3 regions of the Sphingobacterium sp. WOUb80 genome follow, and region 1 is predicted to be linked to each of the others. Evidence: riboswitches for the same ligand, from Rfam matches in the RefSeq annotation. Region 1 holds a riboswitch; each other region holds the start of a gene.
The links. A riboswitch is a leader RNA that binds a small molecule or an ion and turns the genes downstream of it on or off. The one in region 1 is predicted to bind S-adenosylmethionine.
Positions count from the first base shown of each region.

Region 2: linked by a shared signal. The riboswitch ahead of metE (5-methyltetrahydropteroyltriglutamate--homocysteine S-methyltransferase) and the one ahead of AB1Z56_RS18865 (methylenetetrahydrofolate reductase) in region 1 are both predicted to bind S-adenosylmethionine.
Region 3: linked by a shared signal. The riboswitch ahead of AB1Z56_RS10475 (O-acetylhomoserine aminocarboxypropyltransferase/cysteine synthase family protein) and the one ahead of AB1Z56_RS18865 (methylenetetrahydrofolate reductase) in region 1 are both predicted to bind S-adenosylmethionine.

Region 1 is NZ_CP165617.1:4,538,216-4,544,508, reverse strand. It holds gene AB1Z56_RS18880 (30S ribosomal protein S16) at 1-117, shown strand, start outside; gene rimM (ribosome maturation factor RimM) at 236-760, shown strand; gene AB1Z56_RS18870 (hypothetical protein) at 865-1,716, shown strand; SAM riboswitch class I at 1,934-2,036, shown strand; gene AB1Z56_RS18865 (methylenetetrahydrofolate reductase) at 2,107-3,063, shown strand; gene AB1Z56_RS18860 (glycosyltransferase family 117 protein) at 3,295-6,293, shown strand, end outside.
Region 2 is NZ_CP165617.1:5,626,329-5,632,621, forward strand. It holds gene AB1Z56_RS23215 (hypothetical protein) at 25-390, shown strand; gene AB1Z56_RS23220 (hypothetical protein) at 1,147-1,677, shown strand; gene metE (5-methyltetrahydropteroyltriglutamate--homocysteine S-methyltransferase) at 1,777-4,089, opposite strand; SAM riboswitch class I at 4,168-4,271, opposite strand; gene AB1Z56_RS23230 (response regulator transcription factor) at 4,459-5,148, opposite strand; gene AB1Z56_RS23235 (sensor histidine kinase) at 5,260-6,293, opposite strand, start outside.
Region 3 is NZ_CP165617.1:2,494,887-2,501,179, reverse strand. It holds gene AB1Z56_RS10475 (O-acetylhomoserine aminocarboxypropyltransferase/cysteine synthase family protein) at 1-1,290, opposite strand, end outside; SAM riboswitch class I at 1,546-1,658, opposite strand; gene AB1Z56_RS10470 (FUSC family membrane protein) at 1,844-3,868, opposite strand; gene AB1Z56_RS10465 (outer membrane beta-barrel protein) at 4,206-6,293, shown strand, end outside.

The DNA of each region.
Region 1 (6,293 bases):
GAAGCTAAGAAAAAAGAAGAAAAAGCTGCTGCTGTAGCTGCTAAAAATGCTCCTGTAGCGGAAGAAACTGCTGCTGAAGAGACTGAAGCTCCTGCATCAGAAGAAACTGAAGGTTAATTCTTTCATAAAGTATTCGAGAAAGCCGACTCAATCTTGAGCCGGCTTTTTTTGAAACAGCCAATAGGCAAATGGTTTGCCAAATCATGTCTCACATCTAATTGCTAAATACGAAAATATGACTATTGATCAAAGCTTTTACATCGGTTATGTCAGTAAAACAAGAGGTCTTAAAGGAGAGGTACAATTGTTTTTTGAATTCGAGGAATACGAGAGTCTGGATATGGATGTTGTCTTCGTAGAAGTCAACAAAAAGCTTGTTCCCTATTTTGTTGATACGATTAAATTTCAAAAAAATAGTACAGCTTATGTGACATTTGAGGATGTAGATCATATCGATAAGGCTCAGGTACTCGTTCGTAAAAAATTATATCTATCCAATGATAAAATGCCTGAGCGCGATCCAGATGATTTTAGGTATACTGATTTAATCGGTTTTTTAGTGATCGATGAAAGCCATGGTGAACTGGGTGAAATAACAGATGTTCAGGAATTTCCGCAACAATTTGTCGCAACAGTCGATATGGATGGCAAAGAGCTGATGTTCCCTTTATCGGACGATTTAATCTTAGGAATCGATGGTGAAGAGCAGATCATTGAAGTCGAATTGCCAGAGGGTTTAGTGGATCTCTATAAAGAATAAGCTATCCCCGAGCTTATTCAAATGAATAACGATATACTATAACTATTGCAGTAATTTCTTATCTTGGTTCGTGTATTATTATTGGCCATAATTATTAATTGATTTTGAAACCGTTATTACTGCTGCTATTCACATTTTCGTTGTCTTCTTGTGCTTTCTTTGGAAAGAAAAAGGAGTTTCCTGAAGGCAATTACCAAATGATATTTGGTTATTCAAATGAAGAGTATCGTAAATTAAAAAGCGAATCTCCCCAAAATGTGGAGGCAGATACCTATGGTAATGATCCTACTATATACCGATCCTTTCTCTCACTTCATGATAAAGACGAGTTTGTCCTGGCGATTGATGATATCTTACTTTTCGGCAAGTATAGATTCAATGGAGATCGATTAGAATTGACTGATGAGAAAAAAGGCAGCGTCGCATTGGATATTATTAAGGTAAAAGATGGTTTTGTTCAGCTGAGAGGTGATTTTTCACAGTTTAACTCAGCACGTGTCCCCACTACCGAAAGACTTTATATCAATTTTGCGTTAGATAAAACCCTTGTTCGGGAGACGCCCAGTAAATTTGATAGCCAAGTGAATCTCTGGCGGAACGCGCCTGTAAAATCAGAAAATGAAAAGGAGATAAAAGCCAGAGCTTTGAATTTTGTAGATTATTCTATCGCTTATTTTCAGCATATATCAAGTTCCGGTACACATCACGATTATCGAATGGATGGTGTTGAATCGCCAATTATCTATGCTGAGAATGGTATTGTGCTAAAGCAGTGGGCAGACGTTCCTGCATCATGGAAAGAATTGTTTTACAACGAACAGAATGCATTGCTCGCTTATCAATATTTATTTGATGGTTTTAAATATGGGTCGAAAGAGGAGTATCATGTTACAGGGCTCTTATTGATCACATTTTATCTCAAAAATCTACGGAATTCCCTGGCGACTAATCTTTAGTCAACTGTTATGATTCAGTCAATATCTTCTTAGTCCATGAACCTCAATCGCTACTTTCACCTATTTTTTTAAAATCGTCGGTTTTTGGTGGCGTGTAAATTCCTGTTGTTGCCTGGGAATAAATCTGAAGCCGTATTTATTGCAGTCTTTTTGTCGCTATTTTTGCCTTTTCGAAAAAATATTTTTGTCTTTTGATTTTTTAAAACGATATTAGCAACGCTTATAGAGAAAGGCCGAGGGACTAGACCCAGTGAAGCCTTAGCAACCTGTATTGTTCAAGGTGCTAAATTCTACCCTGCTCCATGTGGGAAAGATAAGTTACATGTAGATAAACGATTCCTCGACTTGTGCGTTTCGATGTAAGCCAACCAAACTAAAAACAGTTTTTTAATGAAGATTATCGATCATATCCAGAATGCCAAAGGAAAGACATTGTTTTCTTTTGAGCTATTGCCACCGGCGAAGGGACAGGGTATCCAAAGTATTTTTAAAACCATGGATGAACTGATGGAGTTTAAGCCCCCTTTTATCGACGTAACCTACCATCGAGAAGATTATATCTACAAGGAGCATGCGAGTGGATTACTGGAGCGCGTATCTTATCGTAAACGTCCGGGGACAGTGGCGATATGTGCTGCCATCATGAATAAATATAAAGTGGATGCCGTTCCTCATTTGATATGTGGTGGTTTTACGAAAGAGGAAACCGAAAATGCACTGATCGATTTGAATTTTTTGGGTATAGATAACGTTTTGGTATTGCGGGGGGATGCGCGTAAAGGAGATGCCGATTTTATCCCAACCGATGGCGGACATGCTTTTGCAACGGATCTATTGGAACAGGTAACTGATATGAATAAAGGGAAGTATCTGCATGAAGATATTATCACATCAGAGAAGACTGATTTTTGCATCGGCGTAGCGGGGTATCCCGAAAAGCATTTTGAATCACCAAATTTCAACACGGACTTTAAATATCTAAAACAAAAAGTCGATATGGGAGCGGAATTTATTGTGACTCAGATGTTCTTTAATGTCGAAAAATACAAGGAATTTGTTACAAAATGTAGAGACAATGGAATTCATGTGCCTATTATTCCTGGACTAAAACCATTGACAACGAAAAAGCAATTGGTGACTTTGCCTCGGATCTTCCATTTAGATATTCCGGAGGAACTAAGTGACGCTGTCGCGGCATGTAAAACGAATGCCGACGTCAGACAAGTCGGCGAGGAGTGGCTGGTACAGCAATGTCAAGAGCTGATTAAATTTGGCGCTCCGGTATTACATTTCTATACGATGAGTAATCCTGGTCCAACAAAGAAGATTGTTGAAAAGATAGCATAAATGGTAAACGGAAAGGGAGCATATAGGCTCCCTTTCTTGTTCGTATACCCCTATGGAAACTGCCATCTGATCTGACTTTTACGGATTTTTTATAAACCGACTTATATAACCTGAGTAGCATGTTTATTGTCAGTTATTTGTGTTAAATAGTGTTAATTAACCTATTGGAGTCAAGATAACTTTTTAACTTAAAGTGCTAAAAAGGATTTTAACAATAGACCAATTGACCTTATGACGTATAACAGATTAAATTCTCTACTCGGTTTTGCTTGCGGAATTATAGCTACATGTGTGTATATCGCTACGGTAGAAAGGACCGTAAGCTGGTGGGATTGTGGTGAATTTATCGCCTGTGCCTATAAATTGGAGGTGGCACATCAACCCGGAGCACCATTGTTTCTTCTTATTCAGAATATATTTTCTAATCTCGCTTTAGGGAATAAGGGGCAGATCGCCTATTGGATGAATATAGGTTCTGCAGTTTGCAGCGGACTTACCGTGACCTTTTTATTTTGGACAATAACGGCGATTGCCAAAAAGATACTTAATAAAAACAAACAGGCTTCTTTATCAACCTGTCTGCAGATCTTCGGCGCAGGAATTGTCGGTGCAATGGCATTTAGTTTCAGCGATTCATTTTGGTATTCGGCAGTAGAATCTGAAGTTTATGCAATGTCTTCCCTATGTACGGCAGTCGTATTTTGGGCAATTTTAAAGTGGGAAGTCCGCGCAGATGAAGAAGGTAGTGATCGTTGGCTGGTTTTTATTGCTTTTGTTATGGGGCTTTCGATTGGAGTGCATCTATTAAATCTTTTAGCAATCCCGGCTATCGCAATGGTTGTCTATTTCAGAAGGGCAAACCGGGTTAGTGCGAAAGGGACAATAAAAGCTTTCCTCGTAGGCGTACTGATCTTGGGCGCAGTTTTGTGGGGAATTATTCAATGGTTAGTCGGTTTAGCGGCTAAAGTGGATCTCTTATTTGTAAACTCACTAGGAATGGGATTTGGTAGCGGAATTTTCTTCTCTTGCCTATTATTAGGGGGATTGATAATTTATGGTCTATATTATTCCAATAAAAAGCAGAAATATACACTCAATACCGCTTTGTTGGTTTTTTGTTTTGTTTTATTTGGATACAGCTCTTACACCATGGTCATGATCCGGGGAAAAGCCAACCCATCCCTTAACAATAATGCGCCAGACAATGTATTTTCTTTTTTAGGTTATTTGAGCCGGGAGCAATATATTCGAGAGCCTTTACTCAAAGGACCCTATTATGATTCACAAGCCGTTGGTGTCGAAAGTAAAACGGGTTATCGTAAAGATGAATCCGGATATATTCCTTTTAGTCAGGTTGATAAGTATAAGTTTGATAAGGAAACTTTCTTTCCACGCATATATAGTCAAGATGGGGCCCATCAGGCTTATTATAGAAGTTATCTTAATTTAAAGGAGGGGCAACAGCCACAATTCTCTGATAATTTTAAGTTCTTTTTTAATTTTCAACTAGGCGATATGTATACCCGCTATTTCTTATGGAATTTTGTTGGTAGACAGAATGACAGGCAAGGATATGGGACCTATAGTGACGGCAACTGGTTGTCGGGGATCAGACCATTAGATAATTGGCGTTTAGGGGGGCAAGATAAACTCTCCCAATCGCAGGAGCATGATCCGAGCCGGAATACCTATTTCTTTCTTCCGCTGCTTTTGGGGATCGCCGGTGCGATCTGGTTGTATAAAAACAATAAACCTTATACCTTGGTCTTGACCTTGCTGTTTGTGTTTACGGGAATAGCGATCGTTGTTTATCTCAACCAAACTCCGATGCAACCTCGGGAACGAGATTATGCTTACGTAGGGTCTTTCTATGCTTTTGCGATCTGGATCGGGCTGGGGGTAATTGCATTTGTTCGGTTTTTCAACCGTTTTGTACAAACACGGTACGCATTAGCGACGGGTATTTCTTTCGCTTTATTGGGAGGTCCTATTATTTTGGCTTATCAAAATTGGGATGATCATAATCGTTCTGAGAAATCGTTGGCAAGGGATATGGCACGTAATTATTTAGAATCCTGTGCTCCAAATGCGATCCTATTTACCTATGGAGATCATGATACATTTCCTGTTTGGTATTTGCAAGAAGTGGAGGGAGTACGCCCGGATGTCCGGGTTGTCGTTTTAAGCTATCTCACTGGCGATTGGTATATGCAACAGGCTAAGCAACCAACCTATCAAGCGGCAGGTCTCCCTGTGACGATTCCAGCTGAAAAGACAAAAAAAGGCGTCCGTGATTATATTCCTTTTGTGGATAGACAACTTGACAATGCCGTAGATATACAGCAATTATTACAGTTTGTTACATCGGATGACCCGGATTATAAGGTTCAGTTGAATTCTGGTGATATGGAAAACTATTTCCCTTCCAAGAAAGTCCAATTGCGCATTGATAAAGAGGAGGTGGTTAAGAAAAATGCGGTCCCGGCTTCTTTTCAAGGAGCTATTGTTTCTGCAATGGAATGGGAAATTCCGAATGATCATCTGACCAGGGCGGATTTAACCTTGTTGTCGGTGCTTGAAAATAATCATTGGGACAGACCAATATATTTTTCGAATATGCTACCAAGTGACATAAAATTGGGTTTGGATAAATACCTGGTCAATGAGGGCTTTACATCCCGGTTAATGCCTATTACTGCTACAGATCAGTCGATAGGAAAACGAAGTGAGCAGGGAGGGCTAGTTAACATAGAAGCGTTATATAACAATATTATGCATACGTACAATTGGGGTAATGTTAAAAATGCAAGATACTTGGATACAGATTCGTTTCGCTTTGCAAGCATGTATGCCCGTGATATATTTGGAAAAGCTGCCCGAATGCTCTTGGTCAATGGTCAGGTCAAACAAGCTGGAGAAGTAGCAAAAAAAGCATATGATCAATTACCTGATCGTGTATATGCGATGTCGGATGCCATCAATTATGCAGATATTATTGACAGTCTGTATCGCTCGGGGCAACCTCAGCTAGCCAACAGGATGATGGACCGAAACCTTGACTATGTTGCTGAAAATATGGAGTATCTACATCAGTTGGTGTCGGATAAGAAAAACCTGAGCTTCGAGTGGAATGATATTCAGACCGGTTTGGACTCTGTAGACCGGTATAAGGCTATCTTGTTGGAAGCAAAAGATACCAAGCGATTGGCACGAGTTGAGCGCTTGAGACA
Region 2 (6,293 bases), 1.1 Mb from region 1:
TTTGTTGTCGTTTAATATTCCGTTATGAGTTCTGTCGAGAAAGTCTGCCTTGAATGTGGCAAGGTAATATATGGCCGTTCTGACAAGCGATTTTGTGATGATGCTTGCCGGAACGCCTATAACAATAAATTAAATAGTGACCAGGTCAATCTGGTGCGCAATGTGAATAATATCCTACGAAAAAACCGCCGCATTCTATTGGATGTTTTGAGTGGGGAGGGTATGGTCAAGATACAACGGGAAAAATTAAAGCGGCTGGGATTTGATTTTAAGTTTCATACACATACTTTTTCCAATAACAAGGGGCAGACCTATAGCTTTATTTACGAAACAGGCTATTTGTTGCTGGAGAATGATTGGGTATTGATTGTTCAAAAGAAACCGCTGTGATTTTGATCGCAATAGATTCATTTGTATTGGTTTAGTTTGCGGAACTGAGCTTGGCCTTTCTTATTACGATATAATTAAAAATAGTAAATGTTAGAATCAATATGTAATAGCATACTGGGATGAATAAAAAATAGGCGCTATTGAAGATATCGGTTAAAAAAGACGGTAGTGCTATCTTAAAAAAATCTGCGATAATGATATAGCCTATGAAACTTCCGAGAAAAAATAGTCCAACAGCGTGTATTACCCCTCGCTTTATCGGTGAGTTCCTGCTGTGTTAGCCCCTTACGTTTTCTTGATAGTTTGATTAATTGATTAGCTGATTGACTTTCCATAGTCCAAATATGGAGAAATAGTCGTTGAATTTCGGCGAAATTGATGCGACAATAATATGCCAATATCGTGCTGAATAATATAACATATTAATAATCAAAAGTTTTTGGAATTTGGTAAATATTTTGAATCTTTGCAATTCAATAGAGTAATTAATAAAAACGGAAGAATATGTTTGCAATATTAGAAAATCCCGCTTCGTCCACAGAGAAGATTCTCGGGAATATTCTTCGGAATACGGCCCTTTCCTAATCTTCTTTCTTAATACGTTAAGTAACCTAGGTTGATATTGGCTAAAACTTGGCGCTCTAAATAGTGGCCCACTGTTCCAATATGCTTAGCTTATTATGGAGTTTAAAGAATCCAGTTATTTTCAATGTTCTTGTGAAAGCTGGATATGAATGTTATGTTTTAGAAAATTTTATGAATTCAGTAAATAAATATGTCCTTCAGGCATTGGATAACTATCCTTTTTATTTGGAGGAAACTTTGGAATCTTTGTCGTATGCCTTGTCCTACGACGAATCCAATACAATGGCTTTGTGTTTAATGGGAAGGGTTCATGCGGAACAGCTATTGGACTACGAGCAGGCAAAAAGGTATTTCCAGGAAGCTTTGGTGCATAATGTGCAGGCACTGGAAGTATATCCTTATTTCATTCAGACATTGATTGATATGGGGGAGTATGAAGCTGCAAAAAAGACGATCAAATTTGCGTTGACACTTCCGGCCATGCCCTTGACAGGTATCTGGATAAAGAAGGCACTTCTATTCGAAAAGTTGAGAAAATACAAAAAGGCTTTGAAGGCGTTAAAAAAGGCAAAACTTGAAAATGTTGATCTCGATTTTTCGTCAAGCCTGAAGTCGATTGAAGATCGGATTAAAGGGAAACAGGAAATTAAGAATGGGAGTGAAAAAGAGAATAAGAAAGAAAGGAAGAACAGCCGAAAATAGCCTCACACTATCCGGATAACAGTTTTTGTTTTGAACGAGTGTCAATAAAGAAGCCCTAGCTGAAATTTCAGCTAGGGCTTTATCAATATAGTTTAAGAATTATTCTGCTCTTAAGATTTTAGCAGCCTCAACCATCGACTCTAAAGCCGCTTTGGTTTCTGGCCAAGCACGAGTTTTCAAGCCACAGTCAGGGTTAACCCAAAGTTGTTCTGCTGGAACTACTGCTTTTGCTTTGCGTAATAGATCGACCATCTCATCTTTGCTTGGTACGCGTGGTGAGTGAATGTCATAAACACCGGGGCCAATATCATTTGGATATTTGAAATCACCAGCGAAAGCATTCAATAATTTCATTTGAGAACGTGAAGTCTCAATCGTGATAACGTCAGCATCCATTGCGGCGATATCTTCGATTACATTATTGAATTCTGAGTAACACATGTGCGTGTGGATTTGTGTATCATCTTCTACGTTTGATGAAGAAACACGGAAAGCACGTACTGCCCAGTTCAAGTAATCTTTTTGATCAGCTTTACGCAAAGGTAATCCTTCACGGATAGCTGGCTCATCAATTTGGATGATTTTGATACCTGCTTTTTCCAAGGCTTGTACTTCATCCAAGATTGCCAATGCAATTTGGTAAGTCGTTGTTGAACGCGGTTGATCGTTACGTACGAAAGACCATTGTAAAATTGTTACAGGGCCAGTCAACATACCTTTAACCGGACGGTTTGTCAATGATTGTGCATATGAAGACCAACGTACAGTCATATCTTCAGGACGGTATACGTCACCATAGATAATCGGAGGTTTTACACAACGTGAACCGTAAGATTGTACCCAACCGTTTTGAGTGAAAGCGTATCCGGCTAATTGTTCACCGAAGTATTCAACCATGTCGTTACGCTCGAATTCGCCGTGTACTAATACGTCGATATCCAATTGCTCTTGAAGACGGATGGTGTTTTCTGTTTCTTCTGCGATTGCTTTATCGTATTCTGCCTGCGTGATAGCACCTTTTTTAAGGTCTGCTCTCCATTTACGAACATCTTTCGTTTGTGGGAATGAACCAATAGTTGTGGTCGGGAACGCTGGTAAGTTGAATTTCGCTTGTTGCGCTGCTTTACGGTCAGCAAATGCTGAAGTACGTTTTGCATCGTCATCAGTGATATTGCTTGTACGTGTTTTAACCTCTGGTTTGTGGATCAATGGAGACGTACGACGGCTTTCAGCAGCAGCTTTGTTAGCTTCGAAGCGTTTTGCTGTTTCAGCATCAACTTCACCTTCCGCTAGTACAGCTAAGTCTTTTACCTCTGCTAATTTTTGTTTAGCAAATGCTAACCAGTTTTTTACTTCAGCTGGTAACGATTGCTCATTGTGTTCATTGTCTAGGTCAAAAGGAACGTGCAACAAAGATGAAGAAGGAGCTACCCATACACGGTCTTTTCCTAAGGCATCAACAGCTTGTTTGATTTTAACCAATGATTTTTCGTAATCATTTTTCCAGATGTTACGGCCTTCAACAATACCCAAAGATAATGTCAATGAAGCAGGAACTTTAGCTAAGACTGTATCCAATTGGTTTTCACCGCGTACCAGATCCAAATGTAAAGCATGGATAGGTAGGTTAACTGCGATATCTTCGTTATCTTTTAAAGCTTCGAAGTAAGTAGTTGCGATTAATTTGATGTTTTTTGCTGCTGCAGCTAATTTTTCGAAAGTCGGTTGATATAAAGCTTTTACTTTAGCATCTAAATCTAATGCTAAGAAAGGCTCGTCAATCTGAACATATTGCGCACCAGCTTCAGCTAGTTTAGCTAATATTTGCTCATATACTGGAATAAGTTTATCCAATAAATCGATACGGTCGAATCCAGCTTCTTTTTCTTTACCGATCAAAAGGTATGTGATAGGACCTAGTAAAACTGGTTTCGTATCGATGCCTAATGATTTAGCTTCGTTATATTCATTTAAGAATTTTTCAGAAGTCAATTTGAATTCTTGATCCTTTGTGAATTCTGGCACCATGTAGTGGTAGTTTGTGTCCAACCACTTGGTCATTTCCATTGCAGTTACGTCAATTCCTTCTTGTTGGAAACCGCGCGCCATGGCAAAATATAGATCTAAGCTGTAATTGTTGTCTACTTTATTCAATAAAGAATGGTAACGAGCAGGAATTGCACCAACAGTAAGGGTTAAATCCAATACTTGATCGTAAAAAGAGAAATCATTGGAAGGAATCAAATCGATTCCAGCATCTTTTTGTGTTTTCCAATTGCCTTCACGAATTTTTTTTGCTGTGTCCAATAATTCCTCAACAGAAGATTTTTTAGCCCAATAGGCCTCATTGGCTTTTTTCAATTCGCGGAACGCGCCCACACGAGGGTAACCTAAATTGTTAGTCAATAACATAATGAATGTTTTTAATATTTCTTTTTCAACTATATTTCTTGCTAGAGAGAGAAGGACACACTAGAATTCGGTGACTTCGGCTTATCATTCCCATATCAATTAGGGTAGAATTTAGCACCTTGTCAAGGGACAGGTTGCTAAGGCTTCATCGGGTCTATTCCCTCTGCCTTTCTCTATAAGCGATGCTAAGTTAAAACATTTCTTTCTGAAATGCAAATTTTTTATAAAAGTGCGTCTATTTTTTATATTCTACTAAGAATGAAATTGTTTTGTTCTTTTATTTTCATCCATGAATTTGTGTATGTCATGCACCAATACGCTGTGTAGCATAAAAAAGGGGAATGACTGTATTTCTCATTCCCCCTTTTTTTAGCTCACCAAAAGTTTGTAACCTTTTCCGTGCACGTTGACAATTTCAACTTTACTGTCTTCTTTTAGGTATTTACGAAGTTTACTGAGAAATACATCCATACTTCTACCTGTAAAGTAGTTGTCATCATGCCATATTTTTAATAGGGCTTCTTCTCGAGTCAGAACATCATTTTTCTTTAAACAAAGTAGGCGAAGTAGTTCGGCTTCTTTCGTCGATAGTTTTTGCATCTGTCCCTTGTAGGAGATCTGCTGACTTGTATAATCAAAGAAATAATCACCTATTTCAAATTTATCAGCAACCACTTCCTCCTCCTTATCCCGAACACTACGTTTCAGCAATGCATTGATGCGGAGCAATAGTTCCTCAACTCGAAAAGGCTTGGTGATATAATCATCACCTCCCAATTCAAAGGCTTCAGTTTTATCTTCCATCATGCCTTTTGCAGTGGCAAAGATTATGGGAACTGTATTGTTTGTTTTTCTGATCTCACGCCCAACTGTAAAGCCGTCCTTTTTTGGCATCATGACGTCAAAAATGCAGAGGTCGTAATTATTTTTTTTGAATTGAGAAATTGCTTCATCGCCATCGGTGCACAATGTGACGTCAAATTTTCCCTTTAATTCGAGATAGTCTTTTAAAAGATCCCCTAAATTAGGATCATCTTCTGCTAATAATATCTTTTGCATAATGAATATATTAATTTTCACTTATGTTCCTTGACCTTGATAAGCCGTAGGGCCGGATTTCCCTGACCTTTGAGGTTCTTATATAAAGGAAATATACAAAAAAGGAACGTTTTATTTTTTAATAGGCAAAATTACTTCAAAGGTCGTGCCCTTATCTTTTTCACTTTTAACTGTAATTTTCCCGTTCAGCCTTCTCAGAATATCCTGTACATAACTTAAGCCAAGACCAAATCCTTTGACGTTATGAACATTTCCAGTCGGAATACGGTAAAATTGATCGAAAATCTTTTGCAGGTGATCGCGACTCATACCGATGCCGTTGTCGGCAATAGTAACGACAATGGTATCGCCTACATTTTTTGAATTAATATTAACATGTAAATCCCCTTTACTGTACTTGATCGCATTGTCCAGTAGATTGTAGAATACATTCGAAAAATGCAGTTCATCACCGATGACAATATCCTTGGTAGCTGCAAGGTCTATACTGAATTTCCCAGCAATATTCTGCATACGCAGCTGCATGCTGTCTGTTACAGCAGAAAGGAGATCATTGATGTGCACCTCTACCTGGTCGAGTTTTAGGGTTTCTTTTTCTAATCTTGCCAAGTCGAGTACACGTTCAATATGATTCCCAAGCCTAACATTTTCATCATAGATAATATTGGCCAATTTTTGAACGCGCATATGGTCTGCATTGATATCAGGATCTTTCAGCGATTCACTGGCAATCATGATGGTTGCAACCGGTGTTTTAAATTCGTGCGTCATGTTGTTGATGAAGTCTGTTTTCATCTCCGAAACTTTCTTTTGCCTGAAGATGATAATCAGGGTATAGGCAAAACAACCTACCAATAAGAAAAGCAATGCCAGCATAGGTAACAGTAGATAGCCCATATTATCTGCGATTATGGCCTTTTTATTTGGGAAGTAAATTGTTAATTTTCCCGGTGCAGCCCCTATATCGCCTTTAAAAAGTGCGGTAGAGTACTTTGTTGTATTCGTCGGGTTATTTAAGGTTGCTTCGTTTAGGATATTATTGAGTAATATATTGTTTGTACTCCATATTTCGATATTAAACGGTGCCTTAATATCGCGTTGAGCCAACTCATCCTTGATCAGTTCTTGGACGATAATGACGTTCA
Region 3 (6,293 bases), 2.0 Mb from region 1:
TTGTTGTAAATCAGCTTTGATATCATCAATATGTTCTATTCCTACAGAAAGGCGTAATAAACCTTTGAACACGCCAGCATTGGCTTGATCTTCATCACTCAATTGTTGGTGAGTAGTCGCTGCTGGATGGATAATCAATGACTTCGTATCGCCAACATTGGCCAAGTGACTGATCAATTCTAAGCTGTCGATAAAGCTATTGGCCTTCTGTGCTGCGTCACCTTTGAGTTGGAAAGAAAGCACTGCACCATAGCCATTTTTAAGGTATTTTTGTGCATTAGCGAAGCTAGGAGAGCTTTTTAAGCCTGGATAGTTTACTTTTTCTACCTGTGGATGCGCCTCAAGCCATTTAGCTACCTCTAAAGTGTTGTCTACATGGCGTTGCACCCGCAAAGACAGGGTTTCAAGTCCTTGTAATAATAAGAATGAATTGAAAGGGGAGAGCGCTGGTCCGAAATCCCGAAGCCCTTCCACACGTGCCCGAATGGCAAATTGAATATTTCCAAACGGTCCGCTTTCACCGAAAACTTCGGAAAAAACTAGGCCATGATAGCCTTCAGATGGTTCGGAAAATTGAGGGTATTTTCCATTGCCCCAATTGTAGTTTCCGCCGTCGACGATGACACCGCCAATGCTTGTACCATGTCCGCCGATCCATTTAGTTGCCGATTCAACAACCACATTTGCACCATACTCCAAAGGTTTAAATAAATAACCCCCAGCTCCAAAAGTATTATCGACGACTAATGGTAAGTCATATTTTTTTGCTACTGCAGCAATTTTCTCAAAGTCTGGAATATTGAAACTTGGGTTTCCAATTGTTTCAACATAGATTGCCTTTGTTTTATCATCAATGAGGGCTTCAATTTTATCTGCCTCGGCGTCCGTTGCAAAACGAGCTTCGATGCCCAAGCGTTTAAAAGAAACTTTAAACTGGTTGAATGTACCGCCGTATAAGTTAGATCCGGCAACAAAATTGTCACCACTTTCCAAGATATTATTTAATGCAATAAACTGTGCCGCCTGACCAGATGCAACAGCAACAGCTGCGACTCCACCTTCCAGTGCTGCAATACGTTGTTCGAAAACATCCGTAGTAGGATTCATAATCCGTGTATAAATATTGCCGAACTGCTTTAATGCAAATAAGTTTGCGCCGTGTTCGGCATTTTCAAATACAAAAGATGTTGTTTGGTATATAGGAACTGCTCTAGATCCCGTAGTAGGGTCAGCGACTTGGCCAGCGTGAACCTGAAGTGTTTCGAATTTTAAATTTTTGTTTGAAGACATAATATATCAGATTTTAAGGGTTCAAAAAGAAATTGCTAAGTAAAAAGAGAAGCATACACACCACCTTGAAGGGTCTGTTAAATCTTTATCCAAGAAAACGGAAATGATTTTTAACAAGCATGGAAGTGCATATGCATACGCATTCGCATCGGTACAGTTGTACGATGGGTTACACTTTCGCTTATCGTGCGGTTCACTTGTGTTGAACCTGAATTTTTAATGGATTTCAGTAATGTAATAATCATTGTCTTATGTCATTTATATGCTCCAAAACGATATTGTTTTGGACAGGAATTGGCACCTTTTCAAACAAATTGAAGGTTGCCAGTGGGTCATTGAGCCAGTCTCTCGCCACTTCTTTATAAATCAAGACCTACTGATTAAGGGAGGTGTTGATTAGAAATCTTCTTTCGAAGACGACACAAATATAAACTCTTTTTTTATTAAAGCAAAAGAAATGCTATTTTTTAGTTAAAGGAATTTTGAACACTATGCTGATCAGCACAGCATATAACTCGTCTAAATTTGGTCTACGTAGGTTTGTTTGATCTTATCATTTTTTCAAATGGATGCTTTCTGCTATCTGATTTAAGTCTGTTAAAAGAGGTTTAAGTGCATCAATTCTACTGTGAATTTCATGCGCGGTATCGCGATTTGTTTTTTTACTAAGTGATATCGAAAGACCAACCAAATGTGAGTTGATCCGATAGGAGAGTGTTTGAAAATAGTGAATGTGAGACCAATCTATCCACTTTTGCTCGGGTTCCTTTTTCATCTGATTGATGGAGTCTGAAAACAGGGCCATGGCGGTTTGTGCTTTTTTTCGAGCCAGTCGTATATCGAAAGAGCTTTGTCGTTCATCCAAAAGACGGTTATTGATGATCTGGAAATAGTGATGATTGTAAAGTGATACCTCTTTTGCCAACTGAACCATTCCTGTGCTTTGGCGTACTGGAATCAAGAAATAGCCAACGATAGCCAAGAGTGCACCAATAAGGGTGAAAAGTATTCTGCTACCCAAAATAAGATTGATGTTGCCTTCAAATAAGTTCAGAGCGATTACGATTCCCCAGGTAATGAAAATAACGCTGACCATATAGTTTGATCTGTTGAACAGAAAGAATCCGAAAAGGCCAATAGCCGCCATTAGAAGGAGAACTGGAAGAAAATGAATGGAAATTAAGCACAATATACCGACAATTATCCCTGAGAATGTACCAACAATACGCTCGATATTACGTGTTTTGGTCATTGAAAATGCTGGTCTGGCAACAATTGCAATAGTCAGTAGGATCCAATAGGTATATTTAAAATCTAAAAACAAAATACCGATCAAAGCTCCAGTTCCAAACAGAATAGCCATGCGTAACGCGAATCGAAAAAGGGGATTGTTGAGATGGAGTCTATTCTTAATATCCGCTAGATTCCGTAATGGACGATTGATGAATTGCTGGTATTCATTGGTGTCAATCTTATCCTGTATTTCTTGATTTTGATAAAAAGCGACCTGAATTCGGTTGAGGACTTCGATAATAGCTTCAATATTGACGATGATCGAGGATAATATATTTTTTGCAGGACCAGTCTGTTGCTCCTGAATCTTTTTTAAATCCAATAATATTGCATTGATTTTAATGTTGTTGTGATATAATTGATGCGCATAACGAAACCGCTTATTAGGTTGCGAAAAACTATCAATTTCTAAAGCTAATAATTTTATGGTGTGACGAATTAAAGGAAGACTTCCCGTATCCGCTAGATTCTTGCGGATTGCATCATAATCGTGATCAAGCGCAATAATTAACTCATGTAGGTCAATTAGTCCATAAACTTGACTGAGCCAATAGTTGCTTTTGTGCCATTGTTGGCTTATGATTTTCTTTTCTCTAAAAAGAAGTGATCTGATTTGTTCCTGCTGCTCACTGATTTGCCCATGAATTTTTCCAACGCGGCTGTAGGTTATATCTAAAGGAATATCGGGATCGTAAGATTGGGATCGTATCAGCAGGAATTGCGATAATCCATGAAATCCATTCGCCATAGCGTGTCTTAAAGAGCGATAAGGCCGTATATACGCTTGTAAGAGGCTAAAAATGTAGTAGATGATAGAACCTCCAGCAATCTGTGAGCTAACAGCGAATGGATGCTGCGGAGCCATTCCGATTACAAAACTCATCAAAATCAATGTCATGTTTCCTATAGCAGCATAGCGAGGACCAAAAATACCATACAATGTACAGATAAATCCGGCTGCGCCAAGTAATATGACAAGAGGCCAATGATACGGAAATACAAGAGCTGTAAGAAGTGCTGCAATAAAAAAGGTGGGGATACAAACGAGAGCCGACGAAAGCTTATCTTTTCGGTTTCCAGGAGGATCAGTGAGTGTGGTTAACAACGATCCGACCCCTATACCGATAGCCGTACTTGCATGCGCCCCCAAAAGATAGATGGCTAAACTAGGCAAAATGCTGATAGAAACATTACGCAACGCGTCGCCACTATGTTCGCCCCCCATAAAACGGATTATCTTGATATAAATACGGTGGAATCTTTTCTTTAATGATAGCGTGCTCATCAATCAGTTTACTAATTTTCACTGCAAAAATACAAATATTATGCTTAATATTTTCTGTATACATTTTATTTGTTTTGATTATTGTTTTGTTTTTAAACTTTTATTTTGATTCAATGTGTTTTTCTGTGATTCATTTTGTAAGGATTCATATTTACTAGAATACTTATGACTTGAATACGCTAAGAAGAATGTGGTTTACCGATTTTATTCGGTGGTCTACCGAGTGATTTGGGCTATCTGTCTATTTCTGCTGGTCAAGGTGTAATGAATACACGAGGTTTGTTGTCATTAATTATGAAAGTCGACTATCCAATTGATAGCGTAAAGAAATTATATTATGAAACTACAAAAAATTAAATTGCTGCTATTACTTATTATTTTGTCTCTATTCTCTGTTTGCGGAGCTGGCTATGCCCAATCTGTCGGTGGAAAATTACGTGCCGTAGTTGTTGGACAAGATAACCGACCCATTGGAGCTGCCAGTATTTCATTGTTTCGTAAGCCCAGCGATGTCCTGTTAAAAGGAACGTTATCCAATGAAAATGGTGAAATTGAGCTATCTGCGATACCAGAAGGAAAGTATATAGTGCAAGTATCTTTGGTCGGTTACGCCATGTATCGCTCCAGTGAAATGACACTGAATACGGGCGATTTCAAAGTGCTAGATACCATTCGTTTACAAGTGGAAAATAAAGTTCTGAGTGAAGCACAAGTTATTGGAAAGAAGCCATTGATTGAAAGTCAGCTGGATAAAGTTGTACTCAACGTCGAGAATAGTATTTTGGCAACAGGAAATAACGCATTAGAACTTTTGCAAAAGGTTCCTGGTGTCACTTTAGATAACAAAAAGATCAATTTACGAGGTAAAAGCAACGTGATTATCATGATCGATGGCAAACCTACCTATCTTTCTGCCGATGAAGTATCAAGATTATTAGAAAATACGTCGTCCAATGCAATTGCTTCGATCGAAGTGCTGACAAACCCGCCGGCAAAATATGACGCTGCTGGGAATGCCGGAATTATCAATATTAAGACGAAGAAAAATACACAATTCGGTAGTAATGTCAGTTTAAACTTAAATTTAGGACAGGGGAAATATACAAAGGCTGATGGCGGTTTTCAGCTAAACCATCGCAACAACTGGGTGAATTTATTTTCCTCCTATAATTATGCAAATACATTAGGTTTTAATGATTTGGATATCGACAGAGCTGTAGAAACCAAAGCAGGGACGACCTACTTCAATTCAGATTCATATTCGAAATTCCGATATCGCGGCCATAATTTTAAATTTGCGGCAGATTTTAACTTGGGTAATCAGGATGTGATTGGCTTTGTAGTCAATGGTAATGTGAGCAATGGTCATTCAACCAGGGAGGGGAGTAATCTGATCGCATCCCAAAAAGGAAAGCTTGATTCCATTGTGCTTGGAAGCAATTTGTCAGATTTTAAGTATCATTACCTCACTTATAATCTCAATTATAAAAAGACTTTTGATACTTTAGGCACTGAGTTAACATTCAACGGCGATTTTTCAGATTCTAAAAATGATGATAATAGTATGGTTGGTAACGGCTTTTTGGATGCAAACTGGCAAGAGTTTAAATTGCCAAATATTTTCCGGAATGATATGCTGTCAAAGGCAAAGATTTTAGTTTTTAAAACCGATTTTGTACATCCTTTTGACAAAACCACAAAACTTGAGGCGGGTTTAAAGTATAGTCGTGTAAAAACGGATAATAATCTGATTTATGAGGACCAAAATCAGAATGGGGAGTTTGTACGGAATAATGGCCAAAGTAACCAGTTCTTGTATAGCGAAAATATTGCTGCGGCCTATTTTAGTTTAAATAAATCCTTCGGCAAGCTTTCCGTACAAACCGGACTTCGTGTTGAAAATACCAGCTCATTAGGAAATTCAGTCACTATGGAGCAGCAAACCAAACGTAATTATACTGATTTTTTTCCGACAATATTTATACAGCAACAGATTAACGATACTCACAAGCTTGGTATAAGCTATAGTAGACGTATAGACCGTCCTGATTATGGGTCATTGAATCCCTTTATATACTATTTGGATCAATACACTTATCAGTATGGAAATCCCTATTTAAATCCGCAATACACTAATTCCTATGAATTAAATTATACGTTCAAAGACCATTACCTGTTGAGTTTGGGCTATAAGAGAACAAAAGATGCAATTACTCAGATCATAGAAAGTAATTCGGAAACGAAAGCTATTGCGCAGACAGATAGAAACCTGACTTATTCTGATTATTATAACATGAATATCAATATACCTGTCAAGCCTTTTAAATGGTGGAGTATTTCGAACAATGCTACTGCTTTTTACAATAAGTTTAGTTTTGATGAGCGTTCTGGGGCACAGCGCCAATTGGAAAAACTGTCCTTCCAG